3 regions of the Streptomyces sp. NPDC020845 genome follow, and region 3 is predicted to be linked to each of the others. Evidence: riboswitches for the same ligand, from Rfam matches in the RefSeq annotation. Region 3 holds a riboswitch; each other region holds the start of a gene.

Region 1 (5,253 bases), on a different contig from region 3:
GGCGGGGTAGCGCACGGGGACGACGGAGATCAGACAGTCGGCCACACCGGCCGGATCCACATTGCTCTGCCGGGCGACGAGCGCCCAGGCGCTGTCGAAATGTTCCTGCCACCGCCACGCCTCCGGTTCACTCAGCCGCGTCGGAGCGGTGGGGCGCAGAAAGTCCCGGTAGGGGTCGAGGTCGTCCAGATAGGGCGAGCAGGGGTGGGCGGGGTGCCGTCCGTGCAGCCGTCTCAGAGGGTGCCAGCCCTTGACGTCCCGGGTGAGGTCGGAGGGCAGCGGCACCGTGTGCGGGCCGGCTCGCAGGGCTCGGCCGCCCGCGCCGTCGGCGACGATCTCTGCGACGGGGGACTCGCAGCCCGCCAGGTCGACGAAGCCCAGCGCCGGTAGCATCACCCCGCCGTCGCGGACTCCGACCACGATCCGGAAGTCGATCCCCGCTAGGAGGGCCGCCGAAGCGGCCACGGTGTGCAGATAGCCGGTTTCCAGCCACAGCGGGACCGCTGTGGTCTCCTGCTCTCCTTCCTCCGCGATGCCCCGCAGCCTGCGCAGACAGCGGCTGAGCCAGGCACCGACCGGGGGGTGCAGCAGCAGCCGCTCCACGCTCGGCGGGCTGCGCCGCTCGGCCTTTATCAGCAGCTCCCACGCCTCACGGGGGGCCGCCAGCGGCCCTGGCACCCGGGGATGGGAGGAGGCAAAATCGGTCAACGCGCGTAGCAGAAGCAAGAGGCGACTGCGCTGGCCCGCCCGTAACTCGGCGATCGCCGCCGCTCCCCCACCGCCATGTGCCATCTCTTCAAAGCACGCTTCGGACAGCCGGTGGTGACGGCTCATCGGTGACGCGGGGAGCGGCTGCGTACGGCGCGGGGCCGGGAGCGGGTAGGGAGGGCCAGCTGAATAGTCCGCCGGCATGGCCGCCTTTCTTGGTGGGGTGAATGCTGTCGCGCCACGCCGGGATTCCATCAACAGCCCTGTTGGTTCGCAGCGGAGGTCGTGAGTGTCGGCGGGGACTGTACGAGTTCGAGCAACCGCTGGGTCGCGAGAGCGAACTCCTGACTGTCGCCCAGTTCTTCGAGCGTCGTTCCCGAGAGGTCCACCAACTCCGTCTCGACCCCGGTCGCCGCTCGCTCCATGACATCGTCCCCCTCTAGACGCTCCGCGCCGGCTCAGGCGAGGCCTCTTCACATGGTGGCCCACCCGATAATGATTGCGGAAGGGCGAAAGGGGCCAGTGGGTGTCGGGCCCATCAAGATTTTGGGACATCCGGGGGCGTCATGTGGCCCCGCTTCCCGGCCAATTCATTTCCGGCGCCGCACGGTCGGGCGCGGGCGGGGGGCAGCGGTTCCGCGCCCGGCCGTGGCGCTCCGGGTCAGGGCTGGGAGCCCGGCTCGAGGGCGGTGACTTCGAATACTTCGCCGCAGACCTGGAGGGAGCGCGCCGACGTCTTCATCGAGCGGTAGGAGTCCGGCGGGTAGGCGCGAATTTTGGACGCGGTCCGCCAACAGGGCTTGTCGGACAGGCCTTTGTTGAGGGTGTGCAGACTCGCGTAGGCGCTGTCGCCGGGTTTCAGGACGACCGTGGGCCGCGCCGGTCCTCGGCGGGCGGCGGGGTCGCCGATAGCCGTGCCGGGGCTGTCGAGCAGGGAAACGCCGGGAAAGCCCGTCAGCGTGCAACTGGCCTCACCGGTATTGGTGAAGGCCAGAGGAACATAGACATTGCCCGCGCCGATATCCATCCGGCCGACGGACAGTTTCAGCTGATCCTCGGCGCAGATGCGGCGCGCGGCGGGCGGGGCGCCGGAGGCGCCCTCGGTGCCGACGGACGGCTTGGCCGCGCTCGGCGCCTTCGCGGGGGTCGAGGCCCGGCCGGAGTCATGCGCGCGTCCGCCGGGTTCAGCGGCGCCGGGCCGGCCGGCGCTCGCGGCCGAATGGGATGCACCCGCGGCGCCGGGCGGCGCGGGCGCCCCGGAGTCCTCGTCGGCGCCGCAGGCGGTGACCGCGGCCAGCGCGCCGATGAGCAGTGCGGATACGGATAAGACCGGCGGCAGACGCCTCGCGGGCGTCCCGCCGTACCGCTGAGCCATGGGCAACCTCCTGTGGGTCGGGCATCCGGCGGCCCGTCAGCCGCCGCGCCGAGTGCCCCGACTTTCCCCGTCCATTCCCCTTCGGCTCCTCTTCCCCCGATCAGCGTCCTTATGTCTGCGACGGCATTAATCGCATAACAGGGGCAATTCGGCATTGCGGATTCCGCACCACAATCACCCCATCCGTAAAGCGGTGACGCGGATCACAGTTCATCACCGCCGTGATCGATTTCCGGACACAGGTCCGTCGAGACCTTGTCGTGACCTAAACCATGTGTTTACTGTGCCGCACCCGGCGCATTCCATGCACGGGTCTCTCCCTCGCCGGAGCGCCGAGTCCTGCCGTGGCGGAGGAGTGACACGACGACCTGTCACGGCAGGAGCGGGGGAACCAGGTAGGCGCCGTGCCGCGCTATGTCGGGCGGGACGGCTAGGGGTGAAGTCGCGCCACGGTGCCGGGGGCACCGGGAACGGCGCGGCCGGGCAGCTCCCGCCCGAACCCGACAGCTCACCTCGCAGGCGTCAGGAGAGGATGAGCTCAATGGCTGCACGCGGACGTCACCGCCGGCCCCGGCCCCGCCGCGTCTCCCGCGCCTCGCTCGCGTTCACCGCGGGCGGCGCCGGCGTGGCACTGCCCCTCATAGGCGTCGGCCAGGCGAACGCCGCCTCCGTCGACACCTGGGACAAGGTGGCGGAGTGTGAGTCCACCGACAACTGGAGCATCAACACCGGGAACGGCTACTACGGCGGCCTCCAGTTCTCACAGTCCACCTGGAAGGCGTACGGCGGGACGTCCTTCGCGCCCCGGGCCGATCTGGCCTCCAAGGACCAGCAGATAGCCATCGCCGAGAAGGTACTCGACGCCCAGGGCCCCGGCGCCTGGCCGGTCTGCTCGGTCAAGGCGGGGCTGACCCGCGGCGGCCAGCCCGCGGATGTCACCCCCGGCACCGCGAGCGGCCGCGCCCAGACCCAGACCGCTCCCAAGGCCACCCCCAAAGCGACTCCGAAAGCCACCCCCAAGGCCACTCCCAAAACCGAGTCCGCTCCGGAAGCCGCGCCCAAGGCCACCACCAAGGCCGTCGACCAGAGCGCGGCCACCACCGGGCGGTCCGGCTCCTCGTACACCGTGGTCAGTGGCGACACCCTGTCCCGAATAGCCGACGCGCAGAACATGGACGGCGTCGGCGGCTGGCAGCGGCTCTACGAGGCCAACCGCCGCGTCATCGGCGACGACCCGGACCTGATCTACCCCGGCCAGAAACTCACCCTCGACACACACCGGTCCCCCGCCGCACAGCCCCGCGAGAGCCAGCCCCGGACCGAGCAGCGTACGGATCAGGCCAAGCAGCGCGCCGAGCAGGCGGCCAAGCAGCGGGTCGAGCAGGCCAACAAGGCCCGCGAGCGCGCCAAGAAGAAGTCCGGCTCGGCGGCGCACTCGTCGTCCTCGTCGGCGTCCTTCACCTCGCCCGTCGCCAGCCACGCCGTCGGCACCGCCTACGGCATCTCCGGCAGCAACTGGTCCAGCGGCCACCACACCGGGGTCGACTTCCCCGTCGCCACCGGCACCCAGGTGCGGGCGGTGGGCTCGGCCGAGGTGGTCGCCGCGGGCTGGGGCGGTGCGTACGGCTACCAGGTCGTGCTCCGCCACCCCGACGGCATGTACAGCCAGTACGCGCACATGTCGGCGCTGACCGTCCACGTCGGCCAGACGGTGTCCGCCGGCCAGCAGATCGGCCGGTCCGGGGCGACCGGCAACGTGACCGGACCGCATGTGCACTTCGAGGTGCGCACCGGCCCCGACTACGGCTCGGATGTCAACCCGCTCGCCTATCTCCGGTCCAAGGGCGTCCAGATCTGAGAGGTGTGTGAACGAAGGGTGCTCTGCCGCGGCCCGGTGCCGCGGCAGACCCGCCCTACATCACCAGATGTGCCTTCGCGTGCGTAACCTCCTCGATGTCACCGCCCGCCTTCGAGATCAGCCGGTGAGCGAGGTTGTTCAGCGCACGCGCCGCCGCGATCTCCTCGCCGACCCGCGGCTGCGCCGGGTCGTCGGGATTCCGGTTGGCCCGGCCCTGTGCCAGGATCTCGGTCCCGTCGTGCATCCTCAGCCGGACGACCGCCTCGGTCAGGGGTCCGAGCTCACGGAACTCCATTTCGATGTCGCATCCCACGATCGTCTCCATCGCGGTCATCACCTCCTGCTTCACTTACCAGGATGCGCCTGACCCGGCATCCCGGTCGACCGGGAGAGCAGCTCCACGACCTCGGCGTCGCTGGTCTGGGAGAAGTCCTCGTACCATTCGCCGACCGCCGAGAACTCCGCGGGGGTGGACAGACACACCACGTCGTCCGCGTCCTGCCGCAGCGCCTCGGCCGCGTCCGGCGGCGCGACCGGGACCGCCAGCACCACCCGGGCCGCGCCCTGGGCCCGGGCGACCCGGCAGGCCGCCCGTGCCGTGGCACCGGTGGCGATCCCGTCGTCCACGACGATCACCGTCCGGCCGCCGACCGCGACCCGCGGCCGGTCGCGCCGGAACCGCCGCGCCTGCCGTGCGAGCTCCTCTTCCTCGGTTCGCTCCACCTCCTCAAGCTCCTCTTTGCGCGCCCGGCTCATCCGTACGATCGCGTCGTGCACCACCCGCACCCCGCCCTCGCCGATGGCGCCGAAGCCCAGCTCGCGGTGGAAGGGGACGCCCAGCTTGCGGACGATGATCACGTCCAGGGGCGCCTTCAGCTCCCGCGCCACCTCGAAGGCCACCGGCACCCCGCCCCGCGGCAGCCCGAGCACCACGGGGTCCTCGCCGCTCAGGGGGGACAGCCGGGCCGCCAGCCGCCGCCCGGCGTCCACGCGGTCGACGAAGATCATGACTCACCCCGCTCGTACAGGGAGACCCCGCTCTTACGACTCCATCCGAAGATTCCCCCATCCGCAAACCGGCGGGGACCCGGTCGGCCGCGTCGGCGCGCGCAAGCGGGCCGGGGCGGCCCACCCTGGAACCATGGAGAACGCCACGGATCCGAGCGAGTCCGGCCATCTCGTCTTCGTGGACGCGTACGACGCGGACACCAGATACCGGCGGGTGTGGCTGCGCGGCCTGGGCTGGGAGCCGCTGGAGCGGGAGGAGTTCGAGCCGCGGGTGCGACGGCTGTTCCCGGACATCGACCTGGAC
Region 2 (5,253 bases), on a different contig from region 3:
GCCGATGACGGCGACGGAGCCGGGGGCGAGCAGCCGCTGTACGGAGCGGGCCTCGGCGCGCTGCTCTCGGGCGCGCATGACGGCCAGGGAGCGGTCGGTGGGTTCGAGGTCGAACTCCAGGCGGACGACGCCGTCCTCGAAGCTGCGCTTCTGGGTGTAGCCCGCGTCCGTGAACACCTTGATCATCTTGGTGTTGGCGGGCAGCACCTCGGCGGCGAAGCGGCGGATCCCGCGCTCGCGGGCGACGGCGGCGATGTGCTCGAGGAGGGCGGAGGCCACCCCGCGGCCCTGGTGGGCGTCCTGGACGAGGAACGCGACCTCGGCCTCGTCGGCCGGCGCCGTCGAGGGCAGGCCGTGGCCGTCGATCCGGTCGTAGCGGACGGTGGCGATGAACTCGTCCCCGACCGTGGCGGCCAGGCCCACCCGGTCGACGTAGTCGTGGTGCGTGAAGCGGTGCACGTCGCGGTCGGAGAGCCGGGGGTAGGGCGCGAAGAAGCGGTAGTACTTGGACTCGTCCGAGACCCGCTCGTAGAAGCTGACCAGGCGCTGCGCGTCATCGACGGTGATGGGGCGGATCCGGGCGGTGCCACCGTCGCGGAGCACCACATCGGCCTCCCAGTGGGCCGGGTAGGCGTGGGTGTCGGACGGCTGCCGCATGCGGCCAAGACTACGGCCCGGGCGGACATGGGTCCGGACGTCCGAATGGCGGACACCCTTGCGTTACGGGGAGGTGTCGAGGGAAAGTCCATAATCGGACCTGTACGGGCATGGCCGGGCCTACTCGGACACCGTTCCGGACAGACCCAGACACGCACGACCGTATGATATTGGTCTAGACAACGGCAACCCGCACCTGAAGGGCAACACCATGGCTGAGCGCCGCGTCAACATCGGCTGGGCCGAGGGCCTGCACGCCCGCCCCGCGTCGATCTTCGTCCGGGCGGCCACCGCCGCCGGCGTCCCCATCACGATCGCCAAGGCGGACGGCACCCCGGTCAACGCCGCTTCCATGCTCGCCGTGCTCGGCCTGGGCGCCCAGGGCGGCGAGGAGGTCGTCCTGGCCTCCGCGTCGGACGACGCCGAGGTCGCGCTCGACCGCCTGGCCAAGCTGGTCGCGGAGGGGCTGGAGGAGCTTCCGGAGACCGTCTGACTGGCTCCGCCCGATAAATTCACACGGCGCGGCCGCGGTGACCCATGACAGGGGACCGCGGCCGCACTGTTTATCCAACGCAATACGGGGACGAATACCGGGACCGCGCAATACGGGAACGCGAAATACGCGGCCGCGGAAATCCACGGCCGCACACACCGGCGGTAATTCTTAGAAGTTGTATACGGGGCCGCTGTTAATTCCGGACGCCCGCCGTGTTTACGGAATGTTTCGAACTCCTCACACGGACGGGGCGACGCAGCCGGTATTCCGACATCGAGCGCTCGGCATGCGCCGCGGCCAGTGCCCGCGCGCGGTCGGCGTCGCCGCGCGCCACCGCGTCGACCAGCGCACCGTGCTCGTCCCAGGAGGCCACGGCCCGCAGCGAGAAGTCGGAGCGCAGGGCGGTGCCCGGGGCGGACGGCGCCGGTCTGTGGGCCGGTTCCACCGCATACACCCAGGCGATCTTGCGTCTCAGCTGCACCAGCAGCCCGGCCAGGCTCGGACTGCCGGAGGCCTGGGCCAACGTCTCGTGGAACCAGTCGCCGAGCGGTCGCAGCTCGCCCAACTGCCCGCGCCGGGCCCGCTCCTGGCCGAGCCTGACCAGGCCGCGCAACACCTTCAGATGCGCCTCGGTGCGCCGCTGGGCGGCCCGGGCGGCCCCCAGGGGCTCCAGCAGCGCGCGGATGTCCAGCAGGTCGGCGGCCTCCCGCTCGGACGGCTGCGCGACGCATGCGCCCGCGTGTCGGCGGGTGGTCACAAAGCCTTCCGACTCCAGGGTGCGCAGCGCCTCGCGCACGGGCACGCGCGAGACGCCGTAGCGCCGGGCGAGGAATTCCTCGATCAGCCGGCTGCCGGGCGCGAAGGTGCCGGAGACGATGTCGTCGCGGATCGCCGTACACACCGCGTGCGCCGAAATCCGGCGACCGCCCGGCATCGCGGTCGTATCGCCGCTCACTTCCGGTCCCGCATTGTTGAACCTCCGCCTTAATCTCCGCGAAACGCAGCCGATTGACGCGTGTTCAGCGACTCTATTCTAAACAGCCGGAATTTCCGATGGGCGCGGAGATTTCATGGATATTTTTGGCCAGGCGGCCGGGCAGCCGGATGGCCAGGCGGCCGGGTGCCCATGCGAGTACGCCGAAGGCCCCGGTCCGCGGGACCGGGGCCTTGGGGAGCCGAAGGGGCGCGCCGCCCGCGCCGGAGGCGCTGATGTCGCTGTGAAAGGGAGAGCGCGCGGAGACCCTGAGGTACGAAGGGCCGAGCACGGGCGACCGTCGACAGGGGCTGAGGCGCCCCCCGCGAGGCGGACCGGGTTCAGGGGCAGGTGTGCGGGGGCGTGATCAGAGGTTCACGCCGTGCGAGCGCAGGTAGGCGACGGGGTCGATGTCCGAGCCGTAGTCGGGGCTGGTGCGGGCCTCGAAGTGCAGATGCGGGCCGGTGACGTTGCCCGTGGCGCCGGACAGGCCGATCTGCTGGCCGGGGGTGACCGTCTGGCCGACGGAGACGCCGATGGACGACAGGTGGCCGTACTGGGTGTAGGTGCCGTCGTTCATCTTGATCACGATGTTGTTGCCGTACGCGCCGCCCCAGCCGGCCTCGACGACGGTGCCGGAGCCGACGGAGTGCACCGAGGTGCCGGACGCGGCGTGGAAGTCCACTCCGGTGTGGGTGCCGGAGGACCACAGGCCGCTGGACGCCTGGTAGCCGGTGGAGACATACGAGCCGGTGACCGGCAGCACGAACATGTTCAGCCGCCTGCGCTCGGCCTCGCGCGCCGCGCGCTCCTTGGCCTCGCGTTCCTGCTTGGCCTTCTTCGCGGCCGCCTCGGCCTTGCGCTTCGCCTCGGCCGCCTGACGCGCGGCCTCCTTGCGGGCCTGGGCCTCGGCCTGCGCCTTGGCGGCGGCCTCCTCGGCGGCGCTCTGCTGGCTCTCCGCCTGGGCCTGGACCTGGTCTGCGAGCTGGTCGTCCATGGCGACCGCCTGGCGCAGCCCGGTGTCCTCAAAGCCGCGCGGGTCGTCCGCCGCCGCGAGGGCGGGGGCGGCGAAGCCGGCGACCACGCCGGAGGCGGCCAGCGTGGCTATGCCCGCGAGATTGGCGTTGGAACGGGCGGTGCGGGGGGCCCGGGTGGGGCGGCGGTGCTTCCCGGCGGTACGGGTGAACGCCATGGTCCGGCGCACTCCTTTCCTTCCTCTCGCCTACCGGGTTAGCTGACGGGTTCGGAGCAGGAAGGTCTCCTACGGGCCCCTCCCCCACGCGGGGAAGGCGTCCGATTCACCCCTGGGGATCACCCGTCCGGCGCCGCTGCGGCGACGGGCGAGGTTGGTTCCCCGGCTCCCCTGGCTCGCGCCGTACGGGGACTCGGCGATGGTTGCCCGTGCCGCGGATGCGGCGTGTCTCGGGCGGACAACCGAACTGACGCTAAGCGTGATCGCATTCGTTCACCAAACGGTTCCGCTTTTTTGTTGGTTTCCCCACAGACACGATCACCCAGACGAGCAATCTCTGCCACAAAGCGGACGAAACGATCGAGGAAACGACCGACAAAAAGAGACCCTGGCGCCTGAAGCGGCGCCAGGGTCCTTGTCACGAGGGCCTGTTGCTCCCGGGTCGGGTCGGCCCGTCGGCCCGTCGATCTGTCAGTTCGTCGGTCTGTCGGCCTGTCAGCCCTGGATGACGCGCACCTCGCCGATACCGAGCGCCTTGACCGGCTCCTCGATCTGCGAGGCGTCACCGACGAGCACCGTGACCAGCCGGTCGGCCGGGAAGGCGCTCACCACCGCGGCGGTCGCCTCCACCGTGCCGGTCTCCGCGAGGCGCGCGTACAACTGCGCCTGGAAGTCGTCCGGCAGATGCTGCTCGACCTGGTCGGCGAGCGTGCCCGCGACGGCGGCCGCCGTCTCGTACTTCAGCGGGGCGACCCCGACCAGGTTCTGCACGGCGACATCACGCTCGGCGTCCGTCAGGCCCTCCTCCTTCAGCGTGCCCAGCACCTTCCACAGGTCCTCCAGGGCGGGGCCGGTGACCTCGGTGGCCACCGAGCCGCTGATGGCCAGCATCGCGGCGCCAGTGGCCCCTCCGGAGGCGTCCGGAGCCGCGGAGCGGAGCACCTGGCCGAAGGCGCGCACGCCGTACGTGTAGCCCTTCTCCTCGCGCAGCACGCGGTCGAGCCGGGAGGTGAGGGTGCCGCCCAGGCAGTAGGTGCCCAGCACCTGGGCGGGCCAGACCCGGTCGTGGCGGTCGGCGCCGATCCGGCCGATGAGCAGCTGGGTCTGCACCGCGCCCGGCCGGTCGACGATGATCACGCGGCCGGTGTCATCGGCCGTGATCGGCGGCATGGGGCGGGACTCGGCGGCGCCGCCCGTCCAGGCGCCGAGGGATTCGGCCAGCGCCTTGTCGAGGTCGACACCGGCCAGGTCGCCGACGACCACGGCGGTCGAGGTGGACGGGCGGACATGCGTCTCGTAGAAGGCCCGCACGGCCGCGGCGTCGATGCCCTCGATGGTCTCCTGGGTGCCCTGGCGCGGCCGGGACATCCGGGACTCGGCCGGGAACAGCTCCTTGAACAGCGCCATCGAGGCGCGCCGGGCCGGGTTGGCCAGCTCGTGCGGGATCTCGTCCAGGCGGTTGCGGACCAGCCGCTCGACCTCGCCCTCGGGGAAGGCGGGCGCGCGCAGCGCGTCGGCCAGCAGGCCGAGCGCCTTGGGCAGCCGGGAGACGGGGACCTCCAGGGACACCCGGACGGCGGGGTGGTCGGCGTGGGCGTCCAGGGTGGCGCCGCAGCGCTCCAGCTCGGCGGCGAACTCCTCGGCGGTGTGCTTGTCGGTGCCCTCGGACAGGGCGCGGGCCATGATCGTGGCGATGCCGTCGAGCCCGGCCGGCTCGGCGTCCAGCGGGGCGGCGAGGTTGATCTCCACGGCGACGACCTGCTGGCCGGGGCGGTGGCAGCGCAGCACGGTCAGCCCGTTGGACAGCTCGGTGCGCTCGGGGGCCGGGAAGGCCCACGGCCTGGCGGCACCCGCCTGCGGCTGCGGGTGGAAGGTCATGGTGGTGGCGGCGTCGCTCACTGGGCCGACTCCCCTTCTGCGTCGTTGTCGTCGGCT
Region 3 (5,253 bases):
CGGCGGTGGCGGCCAAGAGGGCGGCCTTCTTTACGATGTTCACTTAATTCCTCCCGGTGGGTGTCTGCCGCGGAATCACGGACATCCACGTCAACGACGTAAATCTGTAAAAGCTTCGGGCTGGCTTTCACCTTCACTCATCCGGCATAATTAGTCGCCCCTTTGCCTCGTTCGCCTTGCGCCTTTGAGCGGGAGAATCCGGCCGATCGGGCCAGGGACGATGCGCGAGTGCGGAGGCTGTTATGCGAATTGCGAAAGAGGTGCCGTCAACCCGGCGCGGGACCGGAATCCCACCGTCCGGGTTGTTCGACGGGCCGAACGAGTGATATATCCGAGCTTCCCGACGCAGGACTGAGTGAGGCACGGCCCACAGACGGCTTCGCCGAACCGCACGCGCGGCCTGTGTTCGCGCCGCTACGGTAAGTGCGCGAGAAACAGTCGCCGGGGGGACGGCGAGGGGACGGCCGGGAGGCGGGAGGAGACAGGTATGGGGCACTCACGAGCTGGCGCGGGTGGCGGCACTCCTGCCGAGCACCTGGACGGGCTTCTCGCCCGCGCGCAGAACGGCTTCGAGATCGACGAGGCGGTGCTGGGCCGGGCCCGGGACGCCTTGATGCACCAGTCCGAGCTGCGCTCCTGCCGGCAGTGCAACGAGCCGGCCGGTCCGCTCGGCTACAGCACCTACCGCCATATCTTCCTGCTCCCCGACGGCAGCAGCCTGCTGCTGTGGGAGCTGGAGCACAACACCGGCCAGGACCGCCGCCCGCTCTTCGAGGTCTACGCCGACGAGGACGCCCTGGCCCTGGCCGAGCGCCGGGTGCACGAGCGGATCGGCGGCGGCGCCCGCTGGGACGAGCTCGAGGGGTTACCACTGTGGCTGCCCGAGCAACTGCTGCACGCCGTCGCGCCGGTGGAGACCCCGCGCGCGTATGTGGCCGACGACTCGGCCGACCACGCCCGCCGCGTGCTGCGCCGCGCGGAGAACCCCGACCGCCCCGGCGCGGACACCGAGCAGCTGCTCGCCACGGCGTTCGCCCATGACATCGCGCTGGCCCCGAAGCCGCGCCGTCGCCCCGGCGGCCCCGACGCCACGTGGTGCCGTTTCTATGAGCACGCGTTCCTCCTCGCCGGCGGGGACGAGATCGTCCTGTGGGAGCTGGAGCACAACCTGACCGCCGACGGGCGGCTGGTGTGCGAGGTGTATCTCGACGAGGTCTCCGCCGAGCTGGCGGCGGACCGCCACGCCCGCGCACTCGGCGTCGACCTCTGACGCGTCCCGTCCCCGTCCGGCCCCTTCCCTTTCCCTGTCCCCGCGCCGTGTTCTGACGCACCCACCTGGCCGACACCGGCTCGCCCGACGCCCCGTCACCCGGGAGTCTGATGGGGTGCGTACGAACCGAACCCGCGTATGAGACGGCGTACAGGGCCATGAGGCGGCGTACGGGACGCCGTACGAGACCGTGTGCGCCCCAGCGCGGGGAACCACCGCGCGCGGACCTGGCCCGCGCGGACGGACCCCGGGCCGATGTGCCCCGCGCCGACAGACCCCGCGTGGGCGATGAGGCGCCCATGGGCGCCTCCGGCCGCCGCTTCGCGCCCTGGCTCCCCGGCGTGCTGATCGTGGGCGGGGTCATCTACGACATCAGCACCCCGGCCGCCTACACCGCTGCCCCCTTCCTCGCCGCCGCCCCCCTGGTCGCCGCCCCGTTCTATCCGCTGCGGCTGACCGCCCTCATCGGGACCCTCACCGTCGCCGCCTCCTGCCTGCTGGCCGAGTTCCACGGCGTCCGGGACTGGGCCCAGTCGGCCACCGAGGTCGCCACCGTCGTGACGGTCGCCCTGCTGGCCCTCCTCATCAACCGTGTCGTCCGCCGCGGCTCCCGGCGGCTGGCGTCGGCGCGCGGCATCGCGGAGGCGGCCCAGCGCGCGGTACTGCCCGTGCCGCCGGCCCGGCTGGCCGGCCTGGACATCGCGGCCCGCTATGTGGCGGCCGAGCGGGACGCCGCGATCGGCGGCGACCTGTATGCGGTGCAGGACACCCCGCACGGCGTACGGATGGTCATCGGCGACGTACGGGGCAAGGGGCTGGGGTCGGTCGAGGTGGTCGCGATCATCATCGGCGCTTTCCGGGAGGCCGCCGAACAGGAGGCCACGCTGGAGGGGCTGACGCTGCGGCTGGAGCGGGCGCTGCAGCGGGAGCGGGCCCGGCGGGCCGATATCGAGCAGGCCGAGGGGTTCATCACGGCGGTGCTGGCCGAGATCCCCCGCGGCGACTCCATGCTCCGCCTGATCAACCGTGGCCACCCGGCGCCGCTGCTGCTGGACGGGGAGGGTGCGGTGCGCCAGGCCGATCCCGAGATGCCGGCGCTGCCGCTGGGGATGGGCGATCTGGGGGCGTGGCCGGACCGGGTGGAGGAGCTGCGGTTCGCGGAGGGGGTGACCCTGCTGCTGTTCACCGACGGGGTGAGCGAGGCGCGCGATGCGGAGGGCACGTTCTACGATCCGGCGGTCCAGCTGCGCGGCCGACGCTTCGCCGGACCGGTGGAGCTGCTCGACGCGTTGGTGGCGGATGTGGAGCGGCATACGGGCGGCGGGACCGCGGACGACATGGCGCTGCTGGCGCTGCGCCGCGCCCCGGTGGCGCCGGGGGCCGAGCCCGAACACGTTCCGTAGCGGAGCATGATCCCTCCGGATAACGATTGACGCACGATCAGTTCGGGGGCGTTTCCGGGTGTGCTCGGGTCGCTGCCGACTCACCCCCATCTGTCCCATGTTGGTCGTTAACGTCACCTCAAAGGTTGCTCTGATTCCCGGGAACGGCTTGGAATCGGGTCGTGCTCTCTATTAACGTTCGATAACGCAGCGCGGTCGTCACTGCCGCCGCAAGAGGCGGCACCGTGCGCCGTCGCCGAATCCCGTACGCACAGCAGCACCAGCAGCAGAGCGACAACAGCAACACCAAGGGAACCGGGGAACCACCAACCTTGGGGTGAATCGGGTCGAACCTGACCCGTAGGAGACCTTCCTGCTCCGAACCCGTCAGCTAACCCGGTAGGCGAGAGGGAAGGAAAGGAGTGCGCCCGCGTGGCGTCCAACAGGTCTGCCCTAGAAGAAGCTCCGTCCCGCACGTCCGGCGCCGGAGCGGGGACAGCCACCCGCTACGGCTCCTGGTTCGAACCGGCCGCCGAGGCGAGGAACGGGCAGGACACCGAGACGTGGGACGAGTGGAATCCCACTGAGGAATCCATAGCCCCGGTGCGCGGCCGGCACCGCGTCGCCAAGCAGCGCGGCGGCACGATGGCCCGCAGCGGCGCCGTTCTCGGCGTCGGCGTGATCGCGGCGGTCGGCGCGGGCGGGATGGCGAGCGCCAAGGACCGCCCCAAGGCCCCCATAGCCATGCCGGACCTCGCACACGTCGCCGACAAGGTGACGGACGTCCTCCCCGACGCGGCGGACCTGCCCGGCATCGGCTCGCTGCTCTCCTCGGACTCCGGTTCCAGCTCCGACGGCACCTCGGCCGCCCCCCTCTCCCAGGCGGGTCTGACCTCCCAGGACGAGGAGAACGGCACCACCGACGCGGGCGAGGCGCTGCGCGCCCGCATCCTCCAGCAGGCCGAGAACCAGCAGAACGCCGCCGACGAGTCGCAGCGCGAGGCCGCGGCCGACGCCGCCGCCAAGCAGGCCGCCGAGAAGGCTGCCGCCGTGGCCAAGAAGGCCGCCGACGCGGAGGCGAAGCGGAAGGCCGAGGCGGAGGCGGAGAAGAAGGCCGCCGAGGCCGAGGCCAAGCGGAAGGCGGAGGAGGCGGCCAGGAAGAAGGCCGAGGCCGAGCGCCTGGCCAAGCTCGCCGCCCAGTACACCCTCCCCGTCGCCTCGTACACCCTGACCGCGTCCTTCGGCCAGGCAGGCGACATGTGGTCGGCCGACCACACCGGCCAGGACTTCGCCGCCCCGACCGGCACCCCGGTCAAGGCGCTGCACGGCGGCACGATCACCTCGGCCGGGTGGGCCGGTTCGTACGGCTACCGCATCGTGCTCAAGCTGAGCGACGGCACCGAGATCTGGTACTGCCACCTGTCGTCGATGGTCCGTACGTCGGGCTCGGTGACGACGGGCGAGGTCGTCGGCCGCGTCGGCGCCACGGGCAATGTGACCGGCCCGCACCTCCACCTGGAGGTCCGGCCGGGTGGCGGCAGCCCGATCGACCCGATGCCCTGGCTCCGCGCGCACGGGTTGAACCCGTGACCGCCGCGACCCCGCCGTCCCTCGCGACCCCGTCCCCCGCGGGCATCGGCCCGATGACCTTCGGCCCGATGACCTTCGGCCCGATGACCTTCGGCCCGATGACCTGCTGACCGGGTCCCTTTACCCCGGCGGCCTTGGCGCTCTCTCCCCCCTTGACGCCAGGGCCGCCGGTTTTTTGCCGCTCATTGGCGCCCGTACGACGGAATACCCCTCTCCGCCTCGGCGCTGAAACAACGCATGGCTGACACCAAAGACACCCAGAACACCAAGCAGACCAAGCAGGCTGAGAGCCGCAGGCAGATCGGCGATCTGTCCGTCTTCCCGCTCTCCCTCGGCGGGAACGTCTTCGGCTGGACGGCGGACGAAGCCGAGTCCTTCGCCGTGCTGGACGCCTACGCGGCGGCGGGCGGCAACTTCGTCGATACGGCGGATGTGTACTCCGCATGGGTGCCGGGCAACTCGGGCGGAGAGTCCGAGACCATCCTCGGCAACTGGTTCGCCTCACGGGGCAACCGCGCCGACATCGTCCTCGCGACCAAGGTGGGCGCAGGCGTGCCGACGCCCCGCGGGCTGTCCGCCGCGGCGATCAAGGCGGGCCTTGACGAGTCCTTGAAGCGCCTGCGCACCGACTACATCGACCTTTACTACACCCACTACGACGACACCTCGGTGCCGGTGGAGGAGATCATCTCCACGCTGGACGAGCTGGTGAAGGCGGGCAAGGTCCGCCAGATCGCGGCCTCCAACATCTCCGCCGAACGCCTTGAGGCATCCCTGGACTTCTCGGCGAAGGAGGGACTGGCCCGTTACGTGGCCCTCCAGCCGCACTACAACCTGGTCTCCCGCGACACCTTCGAGGGCCCGCTCGCCGATGTCGCCGCCCGCCATGGCGTGGTGACCCTCCCGTACTACGCCCTCGCATCCGGCTTCCTCACCGGCAAGTACCGCCCCGGCGCCTCGGTGGACAGCGCCCGGGCCGAGGGCGCGGCCAAGTACCTGGAGACCGAGCGC

What was found. Region 3 has a riboswitch for cyclic di-AMP ahead of ACH4U7_RS44900 (M23 family metallopeptidase). Riboswitches for the same ligand answer to the same signal wherever they lie in the genome.
Region 1: another riboswitch for cyclic di-AMP. It lies ahead of ACH4U7_RS09470 (transglycosylase family protein); the one in region 3 lies ahead of ACH4U7_RS44900 (M23 family metallopeptidase).
Region 2: another riboswitch for cyclic di-AMP. It lies ahead of ACH4U7_RS18060 (M23 family metallopeptidase); the one in region 3 lies ahead of ACH4U7_RS44900 (M23 family metallopeptidase).

What each region holds. Positions count from the first base shown of each region.
Region 1 covers NZ_JBIRSJ010000003.1:515,855-521,107, reverse strand. The annotation lists gene ACH4U7_RS09485 (HEXXH motif domain-containing protein) at 1-708, opposite strand, end outside; gene ACH4U7_RS09480 (hypothetical protein) at 963-1,133, opposite strand; gene ACH4U7_RS09475 (DUF4232 domain-containing protein) at 1,370-2,083, opposite strand; cyclic di-AMP (ydaO/yuaA leader) riboswitch at 2,438-2,619, shown strand; gene ACH4U7_RS09470 (transglycosylase family protein) at 2,625-3,941, shown strand; gene ACH4U7_RS09465 (dsRBD fold-containing protein) at 3,997-4,266, opposite strand; partial or broken gene ACH4U7_RS09460 (phosphoribosyltransferase) at 4,308-4,949, opposite strand; gene ACH4U7_RS09455 (hypothetical protein) at 5,083-5,253, shown strand, end outside.
Region 2 covers NZ_JBIRSJ010000006.1:518,503-523,755, forward strand. The annotation lists gene ACH4U7_RS18045 (GNAT family N-acetyltransferase) at 1-657, opposite strand, end outside; gene ACH4U7_RS18050 (HPr family phosphocarrier protein) at 869-1,150, shown strand; gene ACH4U7_RS18055 (GntR family transcriptional regulator) at 1,347-2,087, opposite strand; gene ACH4U7_RS18060 (M23 family metallopeptidase) at 2,494-3,318, opposite strand; cyclic di-AMP (ydaO/yuaA leader) riboswitch at 3,331-3,527, opposite strand; gene ACH4U7_RS18065 (M16 family metallopeptidase) at 3,814-5,196, opposite strand; gene ACH4U7_RS18070 (M16 family metallopeptidase) at 5,214-5,253, opposite strand, start outside.
Region 3 covers NZ_JBIRSJ010000022.1:146,581-151,833, forward strand. The annotation lists gene ACH4U7_RS44885 (hypothetical protein) at 1-43, opposite strand, end outside; gene ACH4U7_RS44890 (DUF6227 family protein) at 488-1,270, shown strand; gene ACH4U7_RS44895 (PP2C family protein-serine/threonine phosphatase) at 1,570-2,673, shown strand; cyclic di-AMP (ydaO/yuaA leader) riboswitch at 2,897-3,073, shown strand; gene ACH4U7_RS44900 (M23 family metallopeptidase) at 3,085-4,242, shown strand; gene ACH4U7_RS44905 (aldo/keto reductase) at 4,480-5,253, shown strand, end outside.